Regions from separate parts of the Sporomusa sp. genome, predicted to be linked through region 2. Evidence: riboswitches for the same ligand, from Rfam matches in the RefSeq annotation. Region 2 holds a riboswitch; the other holds the start of a gene.
The links. Region 2 has a riboswitch for cobalamin ahead of cobI (precorrin-2 C(20)-methyltransferase). Riboswitches for the same ligand answer to the same signal wherever they lie in the genome.
Positions count from the first base shown of each region.

Region 1: another riboswitch for cobalamin. It lies ahead of AC29Z1_RS03770 (type II secretion system protein GspD); the one in region 2 lies ahead of cobI (precorrin-2 C(20)-methyltransferase).

Region 1 is NZ_JBYKYF010000032.1:2,274-9,251, forward strand. Features, by position in the region: gene AC29Z1_RS03750 (sirohydrochlorin cobaltochelatase) at 1-616, shown strand, start outside; gene AC29Z1_RS03755 (adenosylcobinamide amidohydrolase) at 1,166-2,269, shown strand; gene AC29Z1_RS03760 (hypothetical protein) at 2,342-3,151, shown strand; cobalamin riboswitch at 3,381-3,560, shown strand; gene AC29Z1_RS03765 (response regulator transcription factor) at 3,726-4,259, shown strand; cobalamin riboswitch at 4,376-4,559, shown strand; gene AC29Z1_RS03770 (type II secretion system protein GspD) at 4,803-5,804, shown strand; gene AC29Z1_RS03775 (hypothetical protein) at 5,832-6,224, shown strand; gene AC29Z1_RS03780 (hypothetical protein) at 6,405-6,978, shown strand, end outside.
Region 2 is NZ_JBYKYF010000122.1:584-8,399, forward strand. Features, by position in the region: gene lipS1 (LipS1 family lipoyl synthase) at 1-384, shown strand, start outside; gene lipS2 (LipS2 family lipoyl synthase) at 381-1,373, shown strand; gene AC29Z1_RS09490 (lipoate--protein ligase family protein) at 1,351-2,172, shown strand; gene lpdA (dihydrolipoyl dehydrogenase) at 2,300-3,703, shown strand; gene AC29Z1_RS09500 (hypothetical protein) at 3,780-4,025, opposite strand; cobalamin riboswitch at 4,199-4,382, shown strand; gene cobI (precorrin-2 C(20)-methyltransferase) at 4,491-5,213, shown strand; gene AC29Z1_RS09510 (hypothetical protein) at 5,210-5,455, shown strand; gene AC29Z1_RS09515 (FeoA family protein) at 5,719-5,937, shown strand; gene feoB (ferrous iron transport protein B) at 6,007-7,816, shown strand, end outside.

The sequences.
Region 1 (6,978 bases), on a different contig from region 2:
AGGCTACACCGAGGTAATTGTTCAGCCTATGCAAATAACGCCTGGTGAGGAATATGAACTGATTGCCGGTGTGGTACAACATGCTAAGGCGGCTAAAGATTTCGAAAAAATCGCCATTGGCCGGCCAGTGCTTTATTACATGGGACAAGAAGACCAACCCGATGACTATCTGGCAGCTATTAAAGCGGTAGCTGCTCAATTCCCTAAATTAAAGAAAAATGAAGCCGTTATGCTAATGGGTCACGGTGGTCCGCATCCGGCAACCGCTGCCTATGGTGTGCTGCAAGCCAAGCTGCAGGACGCTGGTTATAAAAATGCCTATGTCTTCACGGTAGAAGGTTATCCGACCTTTGAAGGCACTATCGAAAAGCTTAAAGCCGACAAAGTCAAAAAAGTTACCCTAATGCCGTTTATGCTGGTAGCCGGCGATCATGCCAACAATGATATGGCCGGTGATGAAGAAGACTCCTTTAAGAGCCAGCTTATGGCTGCCGGCTTTAAAGTGGACACCTATATCCATGGATTGGGGGAAAACCCCGCCATTCAGGATATCTATGTACAGCATATAAAAGATGCCATTCAGGATATCCATAATCCGGTAACCAAAAAGCATTAAGATACCGGATAACTGAATACCAATGAGTTAGATGCCTTACGGACTTAATGAAAATCCGAAGCGATCCGCCACTTTACTGGGGGAGCCAGTTAAAGGTGATGCCACTGGGAGAAAATGTCTCGGTAAGGTTTGGACGCGCTATGAAACAAAGTTAGGAGAACTACCTAATTTACAGTCGCCGTTTTTACCCATGAGGTAGGGGGATATATACGCTTATTTCAGTACAAGTGCAATTACAGGCGGCGCGTGTAGCAAATGTGTCGGTGATGTAATAGTAGACATCTCCTTTTAACAAGGAGATGTTTTTTCTTAATGATACTTTTACACTGCTGCAGTTTGCACTTACTAGCGCTGTTTCATGTATTCGCGCTAGTAAGTGTGAACATGAGTTAAGCAAAGATAAATGCTCCGGCCACATAGGCTGGCTGCTTAGGAAGTCCGGCAGGCATTTCCTGCAGCTTGGTCGGTGACTGTGCAGGGGGAGTTCGATCAGATTTGGAAAAGAGGATGAAAAACATGAGCAGTTGGTTACATGGGAGGGAGCAGGCCTTGAAATTATGTACGCTAAGTACTGGTGATTCTGTATATCGTTACAATAAAAGCATTGTGATTCCGTTTGAACAGCCCCGTAAGGTAGCCAGCACTGCTATTGTAAACGGCGGCTATCGGGAGGATCTGACGGCAGTTTTTAATAATGACTGCAACCCTGGCGCCGGGATGGCTTGCGTCATGCGCGCACCTACCTATCAGGAACATATGCGGCTTGTTACAGAGGAAATCGGGCTTGAGCCGGCGACGACGGCCGGGATGCAAACAGCGGCGTCCATGGAGAATGTTGCCATACATGCGCAATGCTATGAGAATCTGACCGTTACGGCTATCGTAACCGGTGGGGTTGAGGTTAACGGCGGCCGGGTCGGCGACCCGGCAGATTATTTCCAGCCCATTGACAAAAATATGGTAGAAAAACCTGGAACCATCAATATTATCCTGGTCATCGACGCCGACTTGCCGCCAGGAATTTTAAACCGTGCTCTGGTAACTTGTACCGAAGCTAAGACGGCCGCGCTGGAGGAACTTATGGCCGGCAGCAATTATTCGACAGGTCTGGCTACCGGCTCGGGAACCGACCAGACCATTGTTATCGCCAACCCGCAAGCGGCGCTGTACCTGGAGAGTGCCGGCAAACACACCAAACTGGGTGAACTCATCGGCCGGACCGTCCTGCCGGCAGTCAAAGAGGCGCTATTTAAACAGACCGGATTGTCGCCGCGCCAACAGCACAGCATGCTGCGCCGCTTCAAACGCTATGGTCTTACCGAAGAAAGTTTATGGCAGGATTATATCAAAAAAAGCCAAAAAACAATGCTGAAACCGAAGTTTATGGATGCGCTCCACCAGCTGGACGGAGATAATTATTTGGTAACCTATGCAGCCGCTTATGTCCACCTTCTCGATGAACTGCAATGGGAATTGTTGTCGGGTGTGGAAGTACGTCAGGCGGGTAATGAACTGCTGACCTTAGCCGCGGCTAAATACTATCTGGAAGCGCCAATTATTACAGGTACGGAAATTGAGTCCTGCCTGAAAGCCTGGCAAAGCTTGATTTTGGCGATTCTCAGGAAAAAACTGACTGAAATGGCAAAGAACTGACACATCCTGCGGATGTTATTCAGCCGGCAATTTGCTATACTATAGGAAAAGATTGCAAGGAGGATGATTAGGATGATGGGTGGCTTTGTTGTTCGCGTATTGGTAGGCATACTTGTATGGGGGACAACGTTGGCGGTGACAGCGCCCGATGCCTGGGCAGCAACTCGATTGCTGGCAAAGGATACTAAGCTTCATCCGCAGGGCTGGACTGCCGGTGATCCTATCACTTTCAAGAAAAATACTGTTGTCACATTGAATGACCAGGAAGAAGTCGTCACTGGAACGCTGGACAAGGATACGCTGCTGCTGCCGCGCGGCTGGAACCGGGTCATTGATGATTATTACTTTTCAACCGTCTATGCAGGTAGCGGCCCTTATTTTGGCCGGTTTGGCTTCCGGCCGTATTTTGCCCGAAACTATCCTGTCACGATTCCCGGATACGGCCATTTGCTGTATAAAGGCGGCACCGTGGTAACCTTTAGTGAGCAGGGTGATGTTATCTCAGGAACCATAGCTCATCAGGCTACTTTGCGGTTAACAGAGGACAAGTATGGTTATGTGACTTTTAAAGAAGATACTGTTCTCAGGTTCTATGACTCGGGCGCAGTTATGTCAGGAACTTTGGCGGAGGATACTTACCTGCGCCCAGTGGGTTGGCAAAAGCTTATAAAAGGCGCTGATACCGCCGGTTTCATAAAACTCAGCAAGGGGAAAACGGTCACTTTTAACGAAGCAGGCGAACTTATCGCCGGTACGATCAAAGATGCGGTTACCCTGACAGCCGAGGACGGGACGCAACAAAAATTTCCCGCCGGCTCAGCCCTCAAGTGGAATGAAAACGGCGTTGTCCTAAAAGAAAAATTTGTCCAAAGCATGCCCTGATAATAGGAGGATAAAAAGGGACGGGAACTTGTGGCAGTGTGAGGTTAAGCAGTGTCGAACCGTGAATGCTTTTTACCAAAATACCTCATTTGAGGTATTTACGTCTCACCCCGCATGTCCTACTCTTACATTAGAAGATAATACTGCTGCCTGTAGATTAATGCTGTGAACCGACAAAAGAATACTGCTGGGATAGGTGCCTGATAAGCGGGGCGATAGATATTTGGCCAAAATGCTATGTATCTGCAGCGCCGCTAGAGGCTTAAAAGAGAAGCCGGTTGAAAGCCGGCGCGGTCCCGCCACTGTAACGGGGAGCAAATCCACATAATGTCACTGAAGTTTGCCTTTGGGAAGGCGTGGAGGAGCAACGATCCGGAGCCAGGAGAACTGCCTATCTGACAATCGCCGCTTGACCTACGAACGATGGGAAGGAGGTTATGCAACTGTGAATAGACGTTTAGCTCTATTGACAGAATAGCTCTCTTTTCCATGGAGAGCTTTTTTTATTTGTACTGACTTGCTATGATCTTTGCTTATGAGCATAAGAAAAAATCAAAGGCAGAAGGTGTTATAAATGATACCTCAACGAGCTTTTCGGCAACTGCAGCAACCCGGTCATGGAATCTGCATTTTAAACTGGCAATTAAAAACAAAGTATCAGAATGAGAACGCCAGAGAGATTTTTACAGAACACCCGGAATTGTTTCAACAACTTACGAAAATTTGTGAATTTTTTAGCGTGGAGCCTAAGGATGCCGGTAATCCTTTAATCAGTCATACCGGTACGCTGCATTATTTGTCGGCTATGGTGAGTTTTAGCTGCCTGCGAATTGGCGAAGAGGAGAAAACCTGCTTTTTTATCATTTTTGATTATATTTCCTTGCTGGATGACGAATTGTCAGCAAACATTGTACTTACTCCCCGGGAGCAGGAAATTGTGCATATCATGGCAATGGGAAAGACCAATAAAGAAATAAGCAAAATACTGTGTATTGGTTTGGAAACCGTTAAATCCCATATTCGCAATTTGTTTGCCAAGACAGGCACGAGTTCGAGGGTGGAGCTCATTGCGAAACTTCAGCATATCCGGAATGCAGGTATGTTGTGATTGTGCCACTCCCCCGAAAATACCTCACTTGAGGCATTTACCGTTTGGTAGGATTAGGATATTCTGAAAACAAAACAAATTGTGAGCCAATTCACTAGAAAAAATGGCTTCAGCCAATTGCATACAGGGGTACAGGTGCCCGCAAGGGCCTAACAGAGAAGTCCGGTTAAAGACCGGCGCGGTCCCGCCACTGTATTGGGGAGCAATTCCGGAAAAATGTCACTGGAACGATACGTTCCGGGAAGACCCGGAGGAGCCATGATCCAGAGCCAGGAGAACTGCCTGTACAACAATCACCGTTATACCTGCGAGCGATGGGGAGGGGATTTGGATGTACGGCATTTGTTCAGGCCATTATGCCGGAATAAATCAAGAAGCCTCCAGGGATGTGTCATTTGCATCGCGGGCGGCTTCTTTCATTTTTAGTAGTGGGATAGATTTCGGGAAACGGAAACAGGTGATATGACTTACGCAGAGCAAGTGATCTGAAAGACGGTGAGTATCTTGGCAGGTTATCGCCAGCGCTGTTTTTATTCCCTTATAGTGATTTTGCTGATTGTACTATTGCCTTGGCTTTCGCTGGCTGCGCCGACTGATGCTGTTTTCGTGCCGGCATCCGGGCAAGAGGCAGCTGCGCCGCCGTCTGGTGCTCCTAGTGACACCGCCGGGACGGCTGTATCGGTTCCTGAGTCTGATACTTCCGGACTCAAACCGCTAGTTGTGCAACTAGATTATCTTAAAGTTGAGCAGGCCAAGCCTTTGCTGAGCGCACTTGTGCCCGAGGACCAGATAAAAACCGATCCGCTGAGAAATACCCTCGTAATTATGAGCAGTCCAGAAGTGTATGAACAAGTCAACTATTTGCTGAAACAGATTGATACTCCGCCCAAGCAGGTTATGTTTGAAGTGCAGGTGGTCGAGATAAATCGTGATGATTTGTCCAATCTTGGTATTGACTGGGGAGCTTCGACCAAATTGCCTGCGCCCATTCTTTACGATGATTTGCAATACCGGATTGGAACAGGCAAATACGGCGTTAACCTGCAGGGGATTATTAACCGCTTAATAGAGAAGAAAAAGGGCCGGCTGCTGGCAAGTCCGCGTATTGCCACCTTAGATGGCGTGGCGGCTAAAATTTTGATCGGCGATAAACTGGCGGTTGAGAGCCAGCAACCTACGACCGGCAGCATTCCCATCATCTCGGTAATCTATGTGGATGTTGGCATTAAACTGGAGGTAACGCCGACCGTAAATAAAGACGGTTACATTACCACCCGCATCCAGCCGGAAGTGAGCAACAAAACCGATACCACCAAAAACGGCAATCCGAATATTCGCACCCGGCAGGCCGATGCCACCCTTAGGGTGAAAAGCGGATCAACCATTGTGCTGGGAGGCCTGATTCAGCGCCAGGAAACCAAAGACACCTTCAAAGTTCCCATTGTAGGCCAACTGCCGCTGGTGGGGGGATTGTTTCACTCCACATCCAAGCAGGTTACCGAGACCGAACTGGTCATCATGCTGACACCTAAGATAATTGAGTAATTTTACACTCAGGAGGTTATCTGGATTATGAGTAAACTATTGCGGACAGTCACGCTGGTGTTGCTTTTAACCACCTCCCTGCCGGCAGCCGGCTACGCCGCCACCGCTGTGCCGCCGGTTTCCGGCGTGGTTTTAATGCCGCCGAATGTTCAGCTATTTGGTCATGTCAGTCTGATAAATTGCTATGCACTTTCCAACAGCTGCTATGCAGTGGTGGAGCTTCGCGACACTCCCGGCAAAAGCATAGTGGTCAGGACATCCGAAACCAGGCTGCAAAGCCTGCTGGAAACCGCTTTGGCCACAGGCAACCTGATCTCGTTTGTGGGACAAGGAGTTCTTGTCCAGTCACCGCCCCGGGGCGGTACCTGGAATATGGAAGTTTATGCGATCGATGAAATAACGCTCTATAACCGCAAGTAAAAGTTTTTGGCTGAGTGATTGGAGAAGGAGCCGATCATGAGAAAAAGCGCAGGCTGTTTGATCCTTTTGTATCTATGCCTCGTGTGGACGACGATGCCGGTGAATGCCGCCGCTGTAGATGACATAGCCGCGCGCTGGGCGCCGATTATCTGCCTGCATGGTCAGGTCGATGGCCTGCGCATGGCGGAGAATACCTTTACTCTTGTAAATTATGACCGCGACTGGCGGCTCAATAACAACTGGTACAATCTGCTGTTTTATCCACCCCGTCCGGCTATGTACTATTCGGTCGTGGAAAGCGACAGCCATTATTTCCTCGGCTATTACCAGTATTACCCCAGACACAGCGGCGGACATGAGCATGATCTGACCGGCGTGCTGGCTGCCGTCCGCAAAACACCGGATGGAGCCGGACGGCTGGAGCACCTGATCACCTACAGCGATGGCAGCTGGCAGTCCTGGAGAGGTTCGCGGGTTCGCCGGGAGGGCAGTCATCCGGTGCTGAATGTTCGTGCTGGCAGTCATCGGCTTACCGCTGCCGGACGCAGCCGGAAGGCCTTGCCGGCTGCTGCTATGTACCCGACCGCCCTGACAGACAGTCAGCCAGCAGAAAACAAAAACGGCGTTCTACCGGGGAGAGTACACGGCGGTTACATATTAGTGCCGTTGGCCGAGTTGTGGGAACGGCGCCAGGATATTGGCCTGAACCGCGCTTTTGCCCGCTGGGGATATTTGGACAGCATTAACGCCATTC
Region 2 (7,816 bases):
AAAGTAATGCCGCATATCTGTATTGGCCTCAAAGGCGGCCAAATCAGCGGTGAATACCAAGCATTGGAATACTTGAAGGAGCTGGGTGCTGAGGCGCTAACCTTCATTATCTTTATACCGACACGAGGCACCCGGTATGCCGATAGGCAGCCTCCCAGCCTTGCCGATACCGCCCGCTTGCTCAGTCATGCTAGATTGATGTTTCCGGATCTGCCAATGAAGCTTGGCTGTATGCGCCCAGGAGGGCGCTATCGGGAGGAAATCGACAAATGGGCAGTGCGGATAGGGTTTGATACCATTGTCAACCCGGTGCCAGCGGCTGTGCAGCTAGCCCGGAGTCTAGGTCTTACCCTGACATGGGGAGAGGAGTGCTGTGCGTTATGAATGTATGGAAATTGTCGGCAGGTACGGCATGCGTAATTGGCAAAAAGCAATTCAAAAGTGATGTGCTTCCGACCACTGCCTATATCCTGTTGGGGGAAAAGTGCCAGAATTATTGCCAGTTTTGCGCTCAGTCGCAAGACAGTTTGGCTCGGGCAGACCTGTTATCCCGAGTGACCTGGCCTGAATTTCCCGCCGAAGAAGCCGCCGCTGCCGTGGGGGCGGCTTTTGCGGCCGGACAACTACAACGGGCCTGCCTGCAGGTTATCAAAACTGAGCAGAGCTGGCAGGCCAGTGTGGAAGCGTTGGCGGTTTTAACCCAAGTTAGCAATATCCCTGTCTGCCTTTGTACTGACATTGAGACGGTGGCGCAGGCTCAGGAGTTGATGGCACAGGGCGCTGACCGCGTTGCTATCGCCCTAGATGCCGCTACTCCCAGGCTGTACCAGGAGATCAAGGGCGGCCAATGGCGGCAGCGCTGGGAACTGCTGCAGCGTTGTGCTGCCGCTTTGCCGGGCCGGGTTGCTACTCATTTGATTGTTGGTCTTGGAGAATCCGAGCAAGAGATGATCAGCACCATTGCACTCTGTCAGGACAATGGCATTCAGGTCGGACTGTTTGCCTTTACGCCGGTGCGGGGGACAGCATTAGCCCATAAGCAGCCGCCGGCTGTTGGGCATTATCGGCGAGTGCAACTGGCGCATTATCTGTTAAAACTGGGTTATAGCCGGGATATTTTTCAGTTTCAGGGCGGGAGGCTGATAGCCATTACATTACCACAACAGGAACTAATCGCCGCCGTAGCTGACGGTAAAGCCTTTGAAACCAGTGGCTGTAGTGGTTGCAACCGGCCTTATTATAATGAGCGTCCCGGCGGGGTGGTGTATAACTATCCTCGACCGCTTACACCCCAAGAGGTTAGGCAGGCGCTGATAGACTGCCAATTATGGACTTGGGAGGAGATAGGCGATGAAGTGGCGGGTAATCAATAGCGGCATGGGTCAGGCTGCCGACAATATGGCTGTGGACGAAGCGATATTACGCGCGCATGCTGCCGGGCAGGTTCCGCCCACCATCCGGTTTTACGGCTGGCGGCCGGCCGCTGTTAGTGTGGGCTATTTTCAAAAAGCTGCTGCTGAGTTGGATTTAGCTGAGTGTCGCCGTCAAGGAATGGCTGTTGTTCGGCGTCTAACTGGCGGGCGGGCCGTACTGCATGATGCCGAGCTTACCTATAGCCTGGTTGTCAGTGAGATCCATCCGCTTGTTCCGCCTACCATTACGGCCTCTTACCGATTTTTTTGTCAGGGGTTGCTTGCCGGTCTCAAAGCTTTGGGAATTGATGCACAGATGAGCAACCCGCGGGCAGCTTATGGGCAGACCAAGCGTCAGCCGGCTTCTGCCGCCTGTTTTGATGCTCCCGCCCACTATGAAATTACCGTTGCTGGACGTAAGCTGGTGGGTAGTGCCCAAGTTCGCAAAGATGGCGTTATCCTGCAGCATGGCTCGGTGTTATTGCATTTCAATCCGGAGCAGATGGCAGCGCTGCTTGCCTTGCCAAGTGCAGACAAAGCGGCGGTAGCTGAGATGTTATCCAGGCGCGCAGTAGCGATTGCTGAAGCGGCCAATCGGGATATCGGCTGGGAAGAGGTGTGTCAGGCGATGATGGCTGCCTTTGGTCCGGCTTTGGGGGTGGAACTGGAAATAGGCAGTCTTACTTCTGCAGAAATAGCGGCAGCTAAAGAACTGGTTGTGAACAAATACTCTCAGGATAGTTGGAATTTGCGGCGCTGATGTCAGAAGGTATTTCCTTGACAGCGAGGTGCGGGTAAAGATGTCTCCCTAATTTGACATTGCGGAGCCTTGCTTTACTGGATAAATAACAGCCAGGGACAGTGTCCCGAGCGGTTGGAGGGATACTATGATTTATGATGTAGCCGTGATTGGCGGCGGTCCAGGCGGTTATGTGGCAGCTATTCGGGCCGCGCAATTAGGCGGCAGAGTATTGTTGGTAGAAAAAGAACATCTTGGTGGAGTATGCCTCAACCGTGGCTGCATACCGACCAAGACACTATTGAAAAGTGCTGAAAAGTGGGAAGAACTGAAGCGATGCACTGACTTTGGTTTTAGGGCTGACCATATCGGCTTTGATTTTGGTGCGGTAATGGAGCGGAAAGAAAGGATCGTGGCCGGACTCAGAGGCGGTATTGAGCAATTGGTCAGAAGTAATGATATTACCGTTATCCGGGGTACGGCTATGCTGACTGGTACCCACCAATTGCAGGTTAACACCGCGGCTGGCGAGAAAAGTATCGTTGCTGGTAACATTATTATTGCTACTGGGTCTAAGCCTAGCAGCATTTCGGTGCCGGGACATGATTTGCCAGAAGTTTTAACCAGTGATGAACTGCTGGAATTGACCGAAGTACCTAAACGTCTGTTGATCATTGGTGCCGGGGTGGTTGGCATTGAGTTTAGCTTTATTTTGCAGGCCTTTGGTTGTGAGGTAACTGTTGTGGAAATGCTGCCTAACATTTTGCCTTTGGTGGACAGCGAGTTAGTCAAACGCATGAGTTTAATCTTGCGCAAGCAGGGCATCAAAATGTTGGTTGGGTCAAAAGTAACTGCCATTGAGTCAGTTGCCAACGGCGTAGCAGTAACTGTAGACACCGGTAAGGGGATGCAGGAAATCCAGGCTGAAAAGGTGCTTGTCGCTACTGGTCGCCGTCCGGTACTGGAGGGGATAGGCTTGGAGGCCGTCGGGATTAACTATGACCGTTTTGGCATAAAGGTCAATGAGCGCATGGAGACCAATATTCCAGGCGTTTATGCCATTGGTGACGTTACCGGACAGAGTATGCTGGCCCACACGGCTTCGGCTGCAGGAATGGTAGCGGCTGAAAATGCTATGGGCAACTATTCGGTTATGGATTACAGCGCCATTCCTGTCTGCATTTTTACCACGCCGGAAATTGCTATGGTTGGCATTACCGAAGAGGAAGCCCGGCGGGAGCAGCTTGATTTTATCACTAGTAAATCTAATTTTGCCGCCAATGGTAAGGCTATGACCATGGGCGAAACCGACGGTTTGGTCAAAATTATTGCAGAGACGTCTACCGGCAGGGTTTTGGGTATGCACATTCTTGGTCCGCACGCCAGCGACTTGATTATGGAGGGAGTCCTAGCTATCCGGCATGGCTTAACTGCCCGCCAAATTGCTCATACCATCCATCCACACCCCACCTTATCGGAAACGGTCATGGAAAGTGCGCATGGGATTTATGGTGATAGTATTCATCAGGTGAAGTTAAAGACGAGAAAATAGGGCAGAATGGAATTCCAATTTAAACTGTAAAATAGTTAGAAGCATGGGGTGACCATGCTTCTAACTATTTACTTCATTATAGTTCAATTGTTACCATCGCATCAGGAGACTGCTGTACTTTTTTCAGTAGTTGCTGCCACTCTTCAAAAGTCAAATCCACTTGACCGGACTCGATAACATCAGCCGGGACCCGGAAATTTACGGTGTTGCCGTAGCTAGCAACCGCCAGTCTACCGCCGTAGGCGGATAATACAATTTTGTCGACTTCGACCACGGGTAGAGCCTGCTTGAGGAAAAAGGACTTACTTACAATACCTTTCATGAGCCCCCTCCTTTATACATTGTCCAGGTAATCTTCTACTTCCAGTATAATACAACTATTAAAAAGAAGGTAGCTTATTATTAACACTATTATTTTTATGGTTTTTCCACGTATTGGCAAATAGGGAGAATATGTTTGACTTTTTATATGTAAAATCATACAATTTAGGTAATTACATACGGCTCGGAACAGGTGCCCGCAAGGGCTTAATAGGGAAGCCGGTTTGAATCCGGCACGGTCCCGCCGCTGTGATGGGGAGTTATTTCTGCTCAATGCCACTGGAATAGTATAATTCTGGGAAGGCGCAGTTTAGCGATGATCCTAAGTCAGAAGAACTGCCTGTTTGACAATCACCGTTTTTACCTACGAGCGATGGGGAGGGGATTTATGTGTCGTGTTTGACATTTAATCTCTGTCATCCCTATTGCAATGACAGAGATTTTTTATTTGAGGAGTTGTTGTTGCATGGCAGGGATTTTTTACGGAGTGGGTGTAGGGCCCGGAGATCCAGAATTATTAACGGTGAAAGCCATTAATGCCATTAAGTCTGCTGATGTGGTTATTGCTCCACGCACGGAAAAAAAGAATGAGAGCACGGCGCTATCTATTGCCTATCCATATATTCCGGAAGGTACCGAAATTCTTGAATTAGTATTTCATATGAACTATAATGCGCAGGCACTGTCTGATGCATGGGTGCGTAATAAAGAGATTATTCTCGGATTATTACGTAATGGAAAAACCGTGGCTTTTCTAACGCTGGGTGATCCTATGCTATACAGTACGTATATGTATGTTTACCGCCTGCTTGAAACATCCGGCTACCAGATTATCAATATTCCTGGTATAAACTCCTTTTCGGCAATTGGCAATCGCTTAGGGATAGCACTGGCTGAAGGTGGCGATATTCTGAGCATCGTACCAGCTACTATTGATCACGAACGTTTAGAAAGAGTACTTGAGGTATCTGATAATGTCGTGTTGATGAAGGTATACAAAAATTATACTGAAATTGTTGAAAAACTACATAAGCATGGTATGGTAGAAAATGCTGTCATGGTTTCGAAGTGTGGTTTGGAAGGCGAAGAAATAATTTGTGATCTGACGGCCGCCAGTAAACAAAAAGTCAACTACCTCTCAACCATTCTTACTAAACGCTCAAAAGTGAGTCAACACGCATTAGCATGAACAATACCTTAACGGCGCTGTTGAGCCGCCAACAGGCAAAAACTCGTTTGGCAGGGATAGGACTTTTGGCGGCAGTGATGCTATTTACTTTGGTTGCAGTGGGGTTTGGCCGGGCAGATATCGGGGTGCGGGATGCTGCTGTTGTTATTTATGGAAAAATTATCGGCAATCCTGATATGTATAGTTACTTAGCTTCAGCAAAAACGGCCTTATCTGGGATATTCGTCTGCCGCGGATATTAGCCGCCATTGCCGTTGGTGCTTGTATCCAGAAGTATTTGCCGCAGAGTAAAGCAGTGGACAATATGGGATCAAGGATGGTGTATATTTGATTTACTGGTTGTTGCGTGGTTGCTGTAAAGAAGTCTAGCCTTAATTCCTACTTGACAAGTAGTGATTAATTTTCATATAATTTATTTGAAAACAAATATCATTATCGCCACGCAGTTGGCGAATAATTTTTAATTCAAAAGTGATAATGATTATTACTACTAGGGGGAATATCTATGACACTCGCACAAGCTAAACGTGGTCAGCGTCTGTTAATTGCTGCTATTCCTGATGCTGCCATTAGAGCACAGGCTATCCGCTTTGGTATTGCTGAGGGTGCTGAAGTAGAATGTTATGAGAAACTTCCTGCCGGCCCCATTGTTGTTGGTAGAGGTAAACAAGAGATTGCCATTGGCCGTCGCCTTGCTGAGAATATTGAAGTGAGGCCAGCCTAATATACTACGGATTATAAAAAAGGCGTACATAACGTCTGTATAGGTTGTTACTAACCAATGGAGGAGAATATGAGTCATTGTCATAATAGCTTAAGTCATTTGGACATCCCAGAGGGAGCCAAGAAGATAGTACTTGTTGGTAATCCTAATGTCGGAAAGTCCGTTTTTTTTAACGCTTTAACTGGTATGTATGTCGATGTGTCTAACTTTCCGGGTACAACGGTGGATATCTCGTATGGACGCTATAATAAGGATGTAGTCATTGATACACCCGGGGTATATGGCATTTCTTCGTTTAATGATGAGGAGAAAGTAGCTAGAGATGTTATTCTGTCAGCCGATTTAATTTTAAATGTAGTGGACGCTGTACATTTAGAACGCGACTTATTCCTGACTCTGCAAGTTATTGATACCGGAATTCCTACGATTGTTGCAGTCAATATGATGGATGAAGCTGCTAACCAGGGGCTAAAGGTGGACATTGATTTGTTGGAACATCTCCTGGGGGTGCCGGTAATTCCCACTGTGGCGGTAAAAGGAAAAGGGCTTGACGAGGTAAAAAACCGGTTATATGAAGCCCGTACAGGACTGATAGCACCCGAGTTGAAAAGCAAGCTGCAAGGTATGCTTAACCGGATTGGATCTTGGGGTGAGGCTTTGTTAGTACTCGAGGGAGATCCCCATGTAGCCGCACGCCATGGTGTACCTGCAGGGGATATGCGGGAAGAAATTTATCATGCCCGCCGTCACAGGGTCAATGATATTGTCAAGCATGTAGTGAAAGAGACGCAGGAAGGTGCTACCTTTGGTACTAAATTAGGCCGGTATATGTTGCGGCCTTGGACAGGTATCCCGATGTTTGCTCTTGTGCTGTATGCGATGTATTATCTGATTGGGGTTGTCGTTGCCCAAGACATTGTTGGTTTTACCGAAGAGACGGTAATGCAAGGAATGTATGAACCGGCAGTGCGGGAGTTTGTCGGGAGATTTATTAGCGAAGAATCGGTGCTGGGCACAATCTTAATTGGGGAATTTGGCCTCTTAACTATGACAGTAACTTATATTTTGGGATTGCTCTTGCCACTGGTTGTAGGCTTTTATTTTGCGCTTTCCATCATGGAAGACTCCGGTTATTTACCGCGGCTGGCAACCCTGGTTGACCGGATTATGACTAGTATCGGTTTAAACGGACGGGCCATTATTCCTTTGATTTTAGGTTTTGGCTGTGTAACTATGGCTACTATTACCACCCGGATTTTAGGAACCAAGCGTGAGCGAACCATTGCTACTGCTGTACTTGGTTTAGCTATACCATGCTCAGCCCAGTTGGGTGTTATTGCGGGGATGCTGGCAGGTATTGATGGTAAATATATGGCTATTTATGTTGGTGTCATTTTGTTAGTATTGGGGATAACCGGTAAAATTTTGAACAAAGTGCTGCCAGGGCAATCCTCTGATCTTTTGATTGATTTACCACCCATTCGCTTACCGCGCGGTGAAAATGTCTTGAAAAAAACGGTTGCCAAATCATATGCGTTTTTATTAGAAGCATCGCCACTGTTTATGCTGGGTGCGTTGATTATCTCCGGCTTGCGGCTTACCGGACTGCTGGAGATTATTCAGGTAGCACTGGCTCCGGTAACGGAAGGTATGCTCAAACTGCCTAAAGAAACAGCTACTGCCTTTATTATGGGTCTTATCCGGCGTGATTTTGGTGCTGCCGGATTAAGCGATATGGAGCTTACGGCTGCTCAGACGTTAGTGGCGTTGGTTACCATTACTCTATTTGTTCCCTGTGTTGCTTCCGTAATTGTTATGCTTAAAGAACGCGGCAGCAAAGAGGGTGGTTTGATTTGGCTCAGTTCTTGGGTATTAGCTT